2 regions of the Thioclava kandeliae genome follow, and region 2 is predicted to be linked to the other one. Evidence: riboswitches for the same ligand, from Rfam matches in the RefSeq annotation. Region 2 holds a riboswitch; the other holds the start of a gene.
The links. A riboswitch is a leader RNA that binds a small molecule or an ion and turns the genes downstream of it on or off. The one in region 2 is predicted to bind thiamine pyrophosphate.

Region 1 (7,840 bases), on a different contig from region 2:
CACCGACACGCTGGGTCGGCGCAAGGCGATGCTCTGGGCGGTCGGCAGCTTCTCGGTGATGACGCTGCTTTGCGCGGTTTCGGGGAGCTACTGGCAGATGGGGCTCTTCCGCTTTCTCGCGGGGGTCGGGCTTGGCGGGTGTTTGCCCACTGCCATCGCCATGGTCACCGAATTCTCGCGCGGGCGGGCGGGCAAGGCCTCTACGACCGTGATGACCGGCTATCATGTGGGCGCGGTCTCCACCGCGCTTCTGGGTCTGGTGATCCTGCCCTATCTCAGCTGGCATGCGATGTTCGTGCTGGGCGCCGTTCCGGGGCTTATCCTGCTGCCGCTGATGTGGAAAAACCTCCCCGAATCTCCGGCCTATCTGATGTCGCAGGGCCGCATGACCGAAGCGCGCGAGATTGCGGATCGCTATGGTCTGACGCTTGCGGCTCCCAAAGCAGAGGCGCCGGTCGAGAAGGCGTCCATCGGCACGCTTTTCCGCGCGCCCTTCCTGCGCAATTCCATTGCGATCTGGGTCACGTCCTTCATGGGGCTGATCCTTGTCTACGGCCTGAATACATGGTTGCCCAAGCTGATGGTCTCGGCGGGCTACAGCCTGACGGGTGGCCTGTGGCTGCTGCTGCTGCTGAATGCTGGCGCCGTGTGCGGGCTGTTGCTGGCCGGGCAGGTAGGCGACCGGATTGGCCTGAAAACCGCGGCCTTCACATGGTTCATCTGTGGCGCGGTGCTTCTGGCATTGCTGTCGGTCAAGATGCCGGGTGTGCTGCTTTATCCGGTTGTCTTTGTTACCGGCTGTTTCGTGTTTTCGGCGCAGGTGCTGGTTTATGCCTTCACCGCCGCCAATCACCCGCCGGGCATCCGGGCCACGGCGATCGGTATGTCTGCAGGTGTAGGCCGGATCGGCGCGATCCTCGGACCGCTGGCGGGCGGGATGCTGGTTTCGATGGGGATCGGTTACCCGTGGGGCTTCTATGCTTTTGCGCTGGTGGGCTTCCTCGGGGCACTGGCTCTGGCCTCGACCCGCGTGATGGGCAGCGACATCGTCGCCAAAACGGAGCCTGTACCGGACGATGTGGCCTCGCATAAGGCCTGACCTTCCAAAGGCGCGCTACGGCGCGCCTTTTTCTATCGGCAGGGCGGGGCCTGTATAATGCGCCCGCGGCCGGATCAGGCTGCCCGTCTCGATCTGTTCCAGCGCGTGGGCGAGCCAGCCCAGTGACCGCGCAATCGCGAATAGCGCAAAAGGCGCATCACCGGGCAACGCGCAATGATCGGCAAGTGCTGCGAGCGCCACATCGATTGTGGGCTCCTGACCGGTTCGCTCGCGCACATGAGCGATCAGGCCGGTGATCGCAGGGCTGGGACGGAAACAGCCCAGAAGGGCGCGCGCACGCGGATCGCCTTGGGGATAGAGCTTGTGACCAAACCCGGGCAACGGCTCGCCGGTGCTCATCCAGCGGTTCACGGCAGGGACGATCCCCAGATGCAGGGCATCTTCGAGCACGGCTTTCACCCGCAATGTCATATCCCCATGCAACGGGCCTGAAAGCGCGCCCAGCCCCGAGAGTGCCGCTGCCTCGAAGGAGGCCCCTGTCGAGGCGGTCACGCGGGCGGCAAAGGCGGAGCTGGTCAGCTCCTGATCGGCAAGCGAAACCAGCGTGCGGCGGATCAGGTCGGCCTTGTCGGCACAGTTCCATGCCTGAGCCAGCCGCAAGTGCAGGGGCGCGGGGCCCTGCGGAAGATCGGCGAAGTTTCCGGCCACCAGCCCGACGATCCGTGCCATGGTCCGGTGCCGCGCATCGCGCGAAAGACTGCCCGAGGGGATGGCATGGGCCGCCTCTGCCGCCAATGCCTGAAAAACCCGCGCACGACCGGCATTGCCCGGATATGAGGGTATTGCGGGGAATTCGGGCAGCCGGTCCATCGCCCAGAGGAGCCGCGCCGTCTCCTCCAGAGACGCCGACTCGGCCAATGTTCCGACATTGACCCCACGGTAATACAATCGGCCCTGCGCGGTGGTCGAGATCATCGTCGAGATGATAGGTTCGCCCCATGACATGGTACTTGTGGCGATACTTGCCCGCCCGCGCCCGCGGCTCCGACGGTTGAGAAGAGCCGAAATATCCTCGCCATTATAAAGGTTTCGCCCCGATGTCTCGGGGTCAGGGCGGACCGTGATCTGGCCACGGCTGACATAGGCGTAAAGCGTCTGCCGCCGAACCCCCAGCGCGTTGCTGGCTTCCTCTTGTGTCATCCAGTTTTTCATATTGACGATATTAATCAATGTTGACCCATGCTTGGCAAGGGCGCAGTTTATCTGCAATGAACGGGCAGGAGGGGACGCCCGGTTCGGAGGATGGTCCGCAGGATGGGACGCAGGTATGAGGATGCCTGCTTCCCGTAGCTTTTACGCTGCACCCTGCGGCCGGTTTGGAGAGCGGTCACATTGCGGGGCCGCACGGGAGGACATCAATGACGTATTCGAGCTCTACGGAGCACGTGGCCGTAGGCGCCGCGCGCCCGACGCATACCCGTTACTACATGCTGGGGTTGATCCTGTTTCTGGCGACGACCGCCTATGCCGACCGCTCGATCCTGTCGATCGCGGGCTCGGGCATCAAGGCGGAGTTCGGTCTCAGCCCGATGCAACTGGGTTATGTGTTATCGGCCTTCAGCTGGGCCTATGTGATCGGACAGATCCCGGGCGGGATGCTGCTGGATAAATTCGGCACCAAGATGATCTATGGCGTAGCACTGGTCCTGTGGTCCATCGCCACCTTCCTTGTGGGGTTGGTGGGCGAGGTGACCACCGAACTATCGGTTGCGCTGGGGCTCCTTTTCGTGCTGCGCTTCGCCTTGGGATTGATCGAGGCGCCGAGTTTTCCGGCGAATGCCCGTGTCGCGGTGATGTGGTTTCCGCGCGGGGAGCGGGGGCTTGCCACCTCGCTCTTTGCCTCGGCCTCCTATTTCGCGGTCGCGATCTATTCGCCGATCTCGGGCTGGCTGGTGCAGAGCTTCGGCTGGCCTGTGCCCTTCTTCACGCTGGGTGTGGTGGGGCTTCTGGCTGCGGTCGTGTGGTTCAAATTCATGAAGCCGCCGCGCGAGCATCGGGGCGTGAATGCCGCAGAGCTGGAGCTGATGGAAGCGGGCGGCGCGATGGTCGATATCGACAGCCAGCGCGAGCTGACCAACCGCCCCAAAGCCTCGGCGCGTATGTTCGGGCTGCTGCTGAGCAACCGCATGCTCTGGTGCGCCTATATCGGGCAATATTGCACCATCGCATTGAGCTATTTCTTCATCACATGGTTCCCGATCTATCTGGTGCAGGCGCGGGGCATGAACATCATGGAGGCGGGCTTTGCCACCATGCTTCCGGCCATCGCGGGCTTTATCGGCGGCATCACGGGCGGCTCGGTATCGGATGCGCTGATCCGCAATGGCTGGAGCGTGTCGCGGGGCCGCAAGACGCCCTATGTGCTGGGTATGCTGATCGGGTGTTCTATCGTTCTGGCGGCGTTCAGCAACTCCAACATCATGATCGTGGCGCTGATGGGGCTTGCCTTCTTCGGCAAGGGCATGGCCGCAGGCTCGGGCACATGGGCCGTGATCTCGGATACCGCGCCGCGTGAGGCTGTGGGTCTGGCCGGTGCGATCTTCAACTGCATCGGCAATGTGGGAGGCATTATCACCCCCATCGTCTTCGGTTACACCGTGCAGGTGACGGGCGGCTATACCGTGGGGCTCTATTTCGTGGCCGCGCATTGCCTTGTGGCAGCGATCCTCTTTGCCTTCGTGATGGGCCCGATCAAACGTGTCGAGAGCGGCGCGCAGGGCTGAGAGCATTTACAAAAGGGCCTGCGGGATGCTGCGGGCCCCTTCGTCCATGGAGATTATGATGACCAAACCTGTTGTGTTGAAAGCTGCCAAACTGCCACAGACCACCGGCGCCGAGCTGGAAGAGCTGTTTGATCTGCGCATTCTGCCGGAGAGGGATGCTGCGGCATGGCTTGCGCAAAACGGCAAGGGCGTGCGGGGGCTTGCGCTGCGTAAGACCATCGTGGATCAGGCGCTTCTCGATGCGCTGCCCGATCTGGAGGTTATCGCAAGCTATAGCGCGGGGCTCGACAATGTCGATGTGCCGGCCGTCAAGGCGCGTGGCATCAAACTCCTGAATACCTCGCATATTCTGGCCGAGGATGTGGCCAATGCCGCCCTCGGGCTGGCGCTGGCGGTCACCCGTGATCTGGTGCAGGCGGATGGCTTCGTGCGGGCAGGAAAATGGCCCGAGCAGCCGCAATACAAACTCGGACGTTCGATCTCGCAAATGGATGTGGGAATTGTCGGGCTCGGCACGATCGGCAAGGCGCTGGCGCGCAGGCTGGAGGCCATGGGGGCGCGCATCCATTATCAGGGCCCGAACCGCAAGCCCGTGGAGTATACCTATCATCCAAGCGCCCTATCACTGGCCGAGGCCTGCGATCTGGTGATCCTGACCTGTCCGCTGACCGAGGAGACGCGCCATTCCTTTGGCGCCGCAGAGATCGCGGCGCTGGGGCCGCGCGGGTTCCTCGTCAATGTGGCGCGGGGGCCGGTGGTCGATGAGGCCGCGCTTCTGGAGGCCATGGCCCGTGACGGGCTGGCGGGGGCTGCGCTTGATGTGTTCGAGCACGAGCCGCAGGTGCCGCAGGCCTTCATCGATGATCCGCGCCTGATCCTCACCCCGCATCTGGGCTCGGGCACCGAGGAGACCCGTCAGGCGATGGCCGATTATGTTGTCGATGCCCTAGCCGAACATTTCGGACAGAACAGTCCGCGGACCGCGCGCCCTCTGGCACAGGTCTGACCCCTTTCCCCGCCGCACTGGTCCATTTCGCGGCGGGGAAACCCGCAAGGCCCCCGCAGAGGCCCATTGACGCCGCCTCGATTTTCGGCAAGTCTGCACCCACGTCAGGGGAGTCCCGCCCAAGGGACTGAGAGGCTGATTGGAAGAAATTCCGGTGACGCGACCCTTTGAACCTGACCCAGTTGATGCTGGCGTAGGAAGACCGAAGGGCAATTCCGCATCCATGTCTCATGGGCGGTCCTTTCGGGCCGCTCTGGCCCATTTCCGGGTCAGCTGTGGCCTATTCCCTCGCAGTTTTTGGTTGGGTCTTTTCGTAAGAGGAGACCGACATGAAAGACATCATCCCGACCATCACCACAGGCGCGTTGATTGGTTCGCGCAAGGTGCATAAGGAAGGCAATATCCACGCGCTGCGCGTGCCCATGCGCGAGATCGAGATCTCGAATGAAGAGGCGCTCTGTGTCTATGACAGTTCGGGGCCCTATACCGATCCGGCCGCCCGGATCGACATCGCCAAAGGCCTGCCCGAGACCCGTGGCGGCTGGCTGCAGGCACGCGGCGAGATCGAGGAATACGAGGGCCGCGCCACTACCGATGCCGATAACGGTTTCGCCAAGGGCGACCGTCTGGTAGCGCCGTTCCCCGTGCTGCGCCCGCCGCTGCGGGCCGTGGGTGACCGCGCGGTGACGCAGCTGGCCTATGCGCGCGCAGGGATCATCACTCCCGAGATGGAGTTTGTGGCGATCCGCGAGAACGAGGGCCGTATGGCCGCCTATACGCGCGACGGTGACCCGATGGGCGCGACCCTCCCCGATCTGGTGACGCCCGAATTCGTGCGGACCGAGATTGCCGAGGGCCGCGCGATTATCCCCGCCAATATCAACCACCGCGAGCTGGAACCGATGATCATCGGGCGTAACTTCAAGGTGAAGATCAACGCCAATATCGGCAATTCGGCGGTGACCTCCTCGATGGAGGAAGAGGTCGAGAAGATGGTCTGGGCGATCCGCTGGGGCGGGGACACGGTGATGGACCTCTCGACGGGCCGCAATATCCACAATATCCGCGACTGGATCATCCGCAATTCGCCGGTTCCGATCGGCACGGTGCCTTTGTATCAGGCGCTCGAAAAGGTGGGCGGCGTGGCCGAGGATCTCACTTGGGAGATCTTCCGCGATACGCTGATCGAGCAGGCCGAGCAGGGGGTGGACTACTTCACCATCCATGCGGGCGTGCGTCTGCATATGATCCCGATGACCGCAAAGCGCGTCACCGGCATCGTCTCGCGCGGCGGCTCGATCATGGCGAAATGGTGCCTGCATCATCACCGCGAGAGCTTCCTCTACGAGCATTTCGACGAGATCTGCGATATCTGCCGCCGCTATGATGTGAGTTTCTCGCTGGGGGACGGCCTGCGCCCCGGTTCGATTGCCGATGCCAATGACGAGGCGCAATTCGCCGAGCTGCGCACGCTGGGGGAACTCACCAAGATCGCATGGGCCAAGGACTGTCAGGTGATGATCGAAGGGCCGGGCCATGTGGCCATGCACAAGATCAAGGCCAATATGGACGAGCAGCTCAAGCACTGCCACGAGGCGCCTTTCTACACGCTCGGACCGCTGACCACCGATATCGCACCGGGATATGACCATATTACCTCCGCCATTGGCGCCGCGATGATCGGTTGGTTCGGCACCGCGATGCTGTGCTATGTGACGCCGAAAGAGCATCTGGGCCTGCCCGACCGTGACGATGTGAAGACGGGCGTGATCACCTATAAGCTGGCCGCTCATGCGGCGGACCTTGCCAAGGGCCATCCGGGTGCGCAGCGGCGCGATGACGCGATCAGCCGTGCGCGCTTCGAGTTCCGCTGGGAGGACCAGTTCAATATCGGGCTCGATCCCGATACCGCGCGGTCCATGCATGACGAGACCATGCCGGCCGAGGCCCATAAGGTCGCGCATTTCTGCTCGATGTGCGGGCCGAAATTCTGTTCGATGAAGATCAGCCATGACATCCGCGCCGAGGCGCAGCGGCAGGAGGGCATGGACAAAATGGCCGAGAAATTCCGCGAGGGCGGGGCGCTCTATATCCCCGAGCCAAGCGAGGCCTGATCAACCCAAAGCTGCGGACGTGGAAATTATTTTGCGTCCGTAGCGCCCTGTTTGTAATATTGCTCTCGTTTTTATGACCGATGCGTAGGTTTTCTGTGCATCATCTCACCTTTGCCCGTCTTGCGAAGGGTTACGTTAGGCGCTAACGCTGCACGGACCCGAAGGGTAACAAGTGAAAAAGGGCGGCCTGTAAGGGCAGTGCGCGCCCGGACGAGACGCAGGAGACGTAAAATGGACTGGACGAAAGTGCTCGCACGCCGCGCGGGCCGGATGAAAGCCTCGGAGATCCGGGAGCTGCTGAAACTTCTCGACCAGCCCGATATCATTTCCTTCGCGGGCGGCATTCCCGACCCGACCCTGTTCCCGAGCACGGCCTATTCCGACGCCTTTGCCGCGACGATGGCCGATAATAACGGCCATGCGGCGCTGCAATATTCGGTCTCCGAAGGTTACCGTCCGCTGCGCGAATGGCTGGTGGGCGAGATGGAAAAGATCGGCGTGCCTTGCGCGGTCGATAATATCATGATCACCTCCGGCTCGCAGCAGGCGCTCGACTATCTTGGCAAGCTGATGCTGACCGAGAACGATACTGCCGCCGTGATGCGCCCGACCTATCTGGGGGCGCTCGGTGCGTTCAATGCCTATGAGCCGCGCTACATCCCGCTCGATCCGATGTCGAATATCGACCCCGAGACGCTGAAAGCCGAGGCCAAAGCCGCCGGCGGCGAGGTGAAGTTCGCCTATCTCTCGGCCGATTTCGCCAACCCCACCGGCGAGACCATCCCGCGCGAGGGCCGCGAGCGTGTGCTCGATCAGGCCGAGGCGCTCGATTGCGCGATCATCGAGGATGGCGCTTATCAGAACCTGCGCTTCGATG
Region 2 (7,840 bases):
GATCGAGAGCGGGCGTTTGCCCGTGGGCTGGGCGGCCAGATCCTGCCCCTGCCAGAGGATACGCCCGCTTTCGAGAGGGAATAGCCCCGCGATGGCGGCCAGCAGGGTGGATTTGCCCGCCCCCGACGGTCCGATCAGCGCCGTATGCTGGCCTGCCCCGATTGTGAGGTCGGCGCACAGGCTCCAGTCGTCCTGATGCAGGGTGATGTTATCGAGGGCCAGCATGATGTCCGATCCGGTCGAAAAGGGCGAAAAGCCCGAAGGTGAGGGTAAGAAGCAGGGTCGCGGCGGCGGCGGCCTGATCGAGGCGGTAGCTGCCCATCAGCTGGAAGATGGCCAAGGGCAGGGTGCGGGTCTGGCCATCGGAAAACAGCGTGATCACGCCGAGATCCCCCATCGAGAAAGCACAGGCAAGCCCCGCCGAAAAGCCCAGAGGGCGGGCGAGGCGCGGCAGGGTAAGGAACCGCAGCTTGGCTGCGCCGCCCATATCGAGCGATGTGGCGAGTCGGTCGTAATCGGCCTGAAGCGCGTGGATCTCGGGCAGGAGGAGGCGTGTGACGAAAGGCAGCGACAGGGTTGCGTTGACCACCAGCGTGACGGGGATCAGGAGGCTGGTGGGGGCGGCAAAGGGCTGGATCATCAGGAACAGCCCCGTGCCCAGCACCAGACCGGAGGCCGCAAGCGGCAACATGGCCGCGCCTTCCGTCCAGCGGTGGCGTGGTGCGTGAAGGGCGAGCGGCAGGGCCAATGCCAGCGTCAGTGCCGTGGATCCGAGCGCGATGGTGAGCGAGGTCAGCGCGGCCTGCCAGACCATCGGGGGCATCGTGGCCAGCGCGGGAAGCCCGCGCCAGAGGATCAGTGCGATGGGCAGGAGCAGGAACAGGGCCGAGGCCGCGATGACGGTTGCATCGGCCCATTGCGCTAAGCGGGTCGAGGGCGCGAAGAGGGCGGGCCGGTCGAGCCCTGCGCCGAAGGCCGCGGGGGCCGAGAGCTTTGCCCCTATGCCCACGGCCATCAGGCACAGGGCCACCTGCACCAGCGCGAGGCTGGCGGCGCGGCCTGTGTCATAGTCGAAACGGAAAGCCTGATAGATGGCCAGTTCGACCGTCGTGGCCGAGGGGCCACCGCCCAAAGTCAGTGCCACCGCGAAACTGCCCAGACAGACGAGGAAGATCGCCACGAACGCGCCGGGCAGGGTGGCGCGCAGCATCGGGCGTTCGAGATGGCGCCACATCGCGGCCCCGTCGAAATCGAGCGTGGCGGCAAGGCGCAGGCGCTCGGCGGGGATCGATTGCCAGCCCTGCAGCACCATGCGGGTCGCAAGCGGCAGGTTGAAGAACACATGGGCCAGAATGACCCCATGCGCGCCATAGATGGTGAGCGTGGGCAGGCCAATCCCTCCGAGCGCGTGATTGAGGAGCCCGCTGCGGCCGAAGACCGCCAGAAGCCCCAGAATGGCCGCGATCACCGGCAGGATGAAGGGCGCGCCGAGCGCGGTGATCAGCACAGTGCGCCCGACAAACCGCCGTCGCGCCAGCGCCCGCGCCAGCGGCACGGCCAGCGCACAGGAGATCAGCGCCGAGAGCGCCGCCTGCCAGAGGGTGAACCAGAGCGCCTGCAGGTCCGATCCGCGCAAAGCAGTGAGACCGCCCCCATGGAGGGCGGTCGCAAGGATCGGCCCGAGCACCAGAAGCACTGGCACCAGAGTCGCTCCGAAGGCGATCAGCGGAAGGCGGCGAGCCATTCGTCAAGCGCGGGCTGGCGCAGGGCCTCGGCCTCGTCTTCGCTATAGAAGATGGTCTTTGCAGGGCGCGGCAGGTCCGCGAATTCCTTGGGCAGGAAGCCGTCCTTGATGATGGCGGGATAGGACCAGTTCGCGGTGGCGATCATGCTTTGGAAATCATCCGAGAGCACATAATCCATGAATTTCTGTGCCAGTTCGGGATGTTTCGAGCTTTTCAGCTGGGCCACCAACTCGGCCATGAAATAATGGCCCTCGGGGAAGATGGCGGCGGCCTTGGTATCATCGTTCTCGGCGATGATGTGATAGGCGGGGGAGGTGGTGTAGCTCAGCACCATATCCACCTCGCCATCGGTAAAGAGACCATAGCTCTCCGACCAGCCGGGCGTCACGGTCAGCACCTTGGGCTTCAGCTTGGCCCAAGCCTCGGGTGCCTTATCGCCATAGACGGCCTTCACCCATAGCAGCAGAGCGAGCCCCGACACGGAGGAACGCGGGTCCTGAATGGCGATCTTCAGATCATCGGGGGCGTTGAGCAGATCATCGAATGATTTTGGCGGGGTCTTCAGCTTGGTCTTGTCGTAGATGAAGGCGGTTTCCGACCAGTTGAAGGGGACGAAGGTATCATCGGTCCATTTGATCGGCAGGGTCAGGCGCGAGTTATCCTCGTTCGAGGGCGCAAAGAGGCCGGTCTTGCGGGCGCGGGCGGTCTGGTCGGTATTGAGCCCGATCACGACATCCGCCTTGGTGTTCTTGCCCTCCAGCATGATGCGCGAGAGCACATCGCCCGCCACGAATTGCAGATCGCAGCCGCATTGCGCCTCGAAGCCTTTTTCGATCTGCGGGCCGGGGCCCCATTCCGAGGTGAAATAATCGGGCTCATAGACGGTCAGGACGGGTGTGTCCTCGGCCTGTGCAGTGGTTGCCATGCCTGCCAGAAAGGCCAAGCCAATAAGGGATCTTCTCATCTGTGCTCCTCCAGATCCGCAGGAAAGGAGGGCGCAATGGGTGCGTCCCGTGACCTTCCCTCCGCCGGTGCTAACCGGTTCAGGTTCGACGGGTTCGCCAATGGCATCTCAGCCGGATCACCGGCACCCCGAGGTTATGGGCCAGATATATTGCACGGGGCGCGTTCTCAGACAAGGTGTCGCGGGCGCGCGCCCCGTGCAGCGGTGTCAGTGCGGGCGGGCGTATTCGGCCAGCTCTGCCTCGGCGGCGGGGTCGATGCCCAGATCGTCATCGGCGGTGCCGGCAAGCGGGTTCTCGTAGGTCGCCATATCCAGCTGCCCCTCGGTCTTGGCCACGATTGTGGTGACCACAGCATCACCTGTGATGTTCACCGCAGTGCGGATCATATCCATCAGACGGTCAACGCCCAAGATCAGCGCGATGCCCTCGATCGGCAGGCCGACCTGACCCAGAACCATGGTCAGCATCACCAGACCCACACCCGGCACACCGGCGGTGCCGATGGAGGCCAGAACGGCCATGGCGATCACCGTCAGATAGCCGCCGAGCCCCAGATCGATGCCATAGACATTGGCAAGGAACACCGTGGCCACCCCCTGCATGATCGCGGTGCCGTCCATGTTGATGGTGGCGCCGAAGGGAATGCAGAAGGAGGCGACCGAGTTCTTGGCGCCCATGCGTTCCGTCACGCAGCGTAGCGTCACGGGGATGGTGGCATTGGAGGAGGCGGTCGAGAAGGCGAAGATCTGCGCGGGGCGGATCTTCTTCATGAAGGTGATGGGATTAAGCCCCGAGAAGACCTTGAGGATGATCATCAGCGTGACAAACAGATGCAGGAACAGCGCCCCCGTCAGGGTCAACACATAGGTCAGCACCGGCAGGAACAGGTCGATCCCCTGTTCGGCGAAGGTTTTGGTGATCAGGCAGAAGACGCCGATGGGGGCGAAGGCCATGACGATGGAGACGATCTTCATCATCACCTCGTTCATATATTCACAGCCCGCGACAAAGGCTTTGGATTTCTCGCCCAGCATCAGGACGGCCACGCCAAGGATGATCGTATAGAAGATGATCTGCAGCATCTCGCCGCTGGCGAATGCCTGCACCGGATTGGTGGGCACGATACCTGCAAAGACATCCCAGACCGAGGGGGCTTCCTTGGCGGTGACGCCCGAAGTATCCACGCCATCCATCGTGAACCCGTTGCCCGGTCCGACGATTTTGGCGATGAGGATCGCGATGGCAATCGCGATGGCGGTGGTCATGATATAGAGTGCGAAGCTCTTGCCGCCCACACGGCCCAGCACGCGGATATCACCGATGCCCGTGACCCCGCAGATGAGCGAGAAGAACACCAGAGGCACGACGAGCATCTTCAACGCATTGACGAACATCTTGCCGATCATCGCCAGAAGGCCGCCGGTAATATAGGTCGAGATAAAATCCGAGCCGATCTGGTTGAAAATCACACCCAATACGATGCCCGCTCCCATAGCGGTCATAATCTGTGTCGTCAGCGACATGCGTTTGCTGGCCATGCGCCTGATCTCCCTGTTGTGATGGGTCCAGTGTGGCGCGCGGCTCCCGTTCCGCGAGCGCCGAGTGACCCGTGAGCCTGCCTATCATGCGGGGTAACGCACAGATTGCCTAGAGGGGAAGCAGTTGCTACATCGGTGCCAGCCTTTTATGCAGGCTGGAATCGGGCTTTGATGCCCCCAAACCGGATCTGGCGCGTAATCAGGGAGCTGCCCCATGTCGTATAATACTTTCGGACATCTGTTCCGCGTCACCACTTGGGGCGAGAGCCATGGTCCCGCGCTCGGGGCCACCGTCGATGGTTGCCCGCCGGGCATCGAGATTTCGGAAGAGTTCATTCAGGTCTTTCTCGACCGTCGCCGTCCGGGGCAGTCGAAAGAGACCACCCAGCGCAAGGAAGCCGATGCCGTGCGCATCCTTTCGGGCGTTTTCGAGGGGAAAACCACCGGCACACCGATCCAGCTGATGATCGAGAATACCGACCAGCGCTCCAAGGATTATGGCGAGATCGCGCGCCAGTTCCGTCCCGGTCACGCCGATCTGGCCTATTTCCAGAAATACGGCATCCGTGATTACCGCGGCGGCGGACGTTCTTCGGCGCGCGAGACGGCGGCACGGGTCGCGGCAGGCGGTGTGGCGCAGGCCGTGCTGCGCCAGCTGGTGCCCGAGCTGAAGATCACCGGATACATGGTGCAGATGGGGGTGAAGCACATCAACCGCGCCCGTTTCGACGAGAGCCAGATCCTGAAGAATCCCTTCTTCATCCCCGATGCGGATGTGGTCGATGAATGGGCGGATTACCTGCAGGCGATCCGCAAGCAGCATTCCTCGGTCGGTGCCAAGATCGAGGTGACGGCCACGGGCGTGCCTGCAGGGCTCGGCGCGCCGATCTATGCCAAGATGGATACCGATCTGGCAGCGGCGATGATGTCGATCAACGCCGTGAAGGGCGTCGAGATCGGCGAGGGCATGGACGCGGCCAATCTGACCGGTATCGAGAATGCCGACGAGATCGTGATGGGCGAGAACGGGCCGGAATATCTGACCAACCATGCGGGCGGCATCCTTGGCGGGATCACCACCGGACAGCCGGTTATCGTGCGCTTCTCGGTCAAGCCGACCTCGTCGATCCTGACACCGCGCCAGTCTATCAACCTTGATGGCGAGGCCGTGGAAGTGGTGACCAAAGGCCGCCATGACCCCTGCGTGGGCATCCGCGCGGTGCCGGTGGCCGAGGCGATGGCCGCGTGCGTCATTCTCGACCATCTGCTGATGGATCGCGGTCAGACCGGTGGCCTGCGCGGTCGGATCGGCCGCTAGCATTTGCCCGGGACGCGGGCGCCTCGGTTCGCGCGAACCGAGGCTTTAGGTGCTGCAGAGCATGCTGTTTCGGGTGGCCGACTGACCGGATGTGCCACAGAAGAAGGCGGTTGTCCGCAGGCAGGGCGAATCTGCATGCGATTCGTGTCTGTCTTGCGGATGTGCATGGAAAGTAACCTTGCACATGGATCCCCTTTCCCCTCTAAACCGTTCTGTCTATATTGACGGAAAAAGGGTGTCCCATGTCGAATTCCTGTAAAGCGCCAGCTAAGGACGCATGTATCCGCCGCGGACGCAAGTTCGATCAGGTGCTGGAAGGCGCGCGCAAGGTGTTCCTGCGCGACGGGTTCGAGGGGGCTTCGGTCGATGACATCGCGCGCGAGGCGGGCGTCTCCAAGGCGACGCTTTATAGTTACGTGTCGGACAAACGGCTGCTCTTTCTTGTGTTTGCCCAGCAGGAATGCGCGATGCAGGCACAAGCCTCCATGTCTCCTGTAGAGGCGATGGATGCGCCGATCCGCGATGTCCTGACCAGCGCAGCGGAGGAGTTGACCGCCTATATGTTTTCCGATTTCGGCCGCGATATCTTCCGCGTCTGCGTTGCCGAGGCGGACCGTTTCCCCGAGGTCGGGCGGCGGTTTTATGAAACCGGTCATGTCGTCGTGTGCGAAAAGCTGGCGGGGCTGATGCGCCGCGGGGTCGAGCGGGGCGAGCTGGCGATAGAGGATTTCGACTTTGCAGCAGAGCAGTTTCTGGAACTGTGCAAAGCCAATCTCCATGCCAAGATCGTATTCGGCTGCCCCGAGGCGATCTCGGAAGCAGGCCGGCAGCGCACGATCAAAGAGGCGGTCGAGATGTTTCTCGCCCGCTACGGCACCGCTTGCCGGTGCCGCGAGACGTAATCAGGCGCGATCGCGCACCTGCAGGCTGTTGCCCTCGCCCTTTTTCACCTCGAAGCGCCCCGTCTGGCGCAGGAGATCCGACAGCTTTGCCGCGCCATAGGTGCGGGTATCGAAATCGGGATTGGCCTGCATGATGAACTGGCCGATCTGGCCTAGCGAATACCACTCCTCTTCCAGCCCGATCCGTTTCATGGCGGCAGCCACCAGCGGAATGGCCTCCTTGGCACCCGGTTTCTCGGGACGGGCAGGGCGCGGCGCGGCCTCGGCCTGCGGGTCTGCGGGTTGTTCCGGCTCGGGCGTGGTCTCGCCCAGATTCTCCACATAGATGAAGCGTTTGCAGGCATTGCGGAAGGCTTCGGGCGTCTTTTTCTCGCCGATGCCGAACACATCGAGCCCCTGTTCGCGGATTCGCTGTGCAAGGCGGGTGAAATCGCTATCGGACGAGACCAGCACAAAGCCATCGAACCGTCCCGAATGCAGGAAATCCATCGCCGCGATCACCAGCGCGATATCGGAGGCGTTCTTGCCCTTGGTATTGGCGAATTGCTGGTCGGCCACGAGGCCCAGCGTATTGGCCTTCTTGGCCCAGCCGCCCAGACGCTGGGCGGACCAGTCGCCATAGATACGGCGGACGCTGGCCTCACCCAGCCCCGAGATCTCCTCGAAGATCGCCTCGGCATGGGTGGCGGGCATGTTATCGGCGTCGATCAGGACACACAGGCGGGCGGTTCGTTGGTTCTCGGGCATGGCATCCTCTTTTGACCTACCCTATCGCATCCGTGCCAAAAGGAAAATGCGCGCCCCGAGGGACGCGCATCTTTATTCTTCCGGTATATGCTCGCGGTAATCATCCTCGCGGAAACGGTCCTTGTAAGGCGCCCAGAGCCGTTTATTGGCAAGATAGAGCAGGATCGTCAGAAGCGAGAGGATCAGCACCGCCACAAAACCCCATCGCTTGCGGTCCACCAGCTTGGGCTCTGCCGCCCACATCAGGAAGGCCGACACATCGCGGGCCATCTGGTCCACCGTGGCGGGGGTGCCATCCTCGTAGTCGATCATATCCGCCATCAGCGGCGGCGGCATCTGCAGCGCGCCAGTCGGGAAGATATGGTTCTCGTAGAGGACATTGCCCGCCGTTTCGGTTTCCTCACCGGTATAGCCGGTCAGGAGCGAATAGATATATTCGGGGCCCCCCATGCCCTGCACAAGCTGCGCGATCCCCGTGCCATAGGGTCCGTGGAAGCCCGCACGCGATTTGGCCATCAGCGACAGATCGGGCGCACCGGCAGAGGTGTTGGCAGGGAAATGGTCGGTCTCCTTGCCCGCGCGCTCCTCGCCCGTCTCGGCATCGGTCACCGACATCTCGGCGGCA

Region 1: another riboswitch for thiamine pyrophosphate. It lies ahead of thiC (phosphomethylpyrimidine synthase ThiC); the one in region 2 lies ahead of thiB (thiamine ABC transporter substrate binding subunit).

Annotation. Positions count from the first base shown of each region.
Region 1 covers NZ_JAYWLC010000003.1:281,490-289,329, reverse strand. The annotation lists gene VSX56_RS05940 (MFS transporter) at 1-1,099, shown strand, start outside; gene VSX56_RS05935 (citrate synthase) at 1,115-2,260, opposite strand; gene VSX56_RS05930 (MFS transporter) at 2,479-3,843, shown strand; gene VSX56_RS05925 (2-hydroxyacid dehydrogenase) at 3,902-4,849, shown strand; TPP riboswitch at 4,946-5,066, shown strand; gene thiC (phosphomethylpyrimidine synthase ThiC) at 5,179-6,963, shown strand; gene VSX56_RS05915 (aminotransferase-like domain-containing protein) at 7,195-7,840, shown strand, end outside.
Region 2 covers NZ_JAYWLC010000005.1:141,013-148,852, reverse strand. The annotation lists gene VSX56_RS08455 (thiamine ABC transporter ATP-binding protein) at 1-225, opposite strand, end outside; gene VSX56_RS08450 (thiamine/thiamine pyrophosphate ABC transporter permease ThiP) at 209-1,744, opposite strand; gene thiB (thiamine ABC transporter substrate binding subunit) at 1,723-2,709, opposite strand; TPP riboswitch at 2,749-2,850, opposite strand; gene VSX56_RS08440 (dicarboxylate/amino acid:cation symporter) at 2,917-4,248, opposite strand; gene aroC (chorismate synthase) at 4,463-5,566, shown strand; gene VSX56_RS08430 (TetR/AcrR family transcriptional regulator) at 5,809-6,468, shown strand; gene VSX56_RS08425 (NYN domain-containing protein) at 6,469-7,215, opposite strand; gene VSX56_RS08420 (cytochrome c1) at 7,288-7,840, opposite strand, start outside.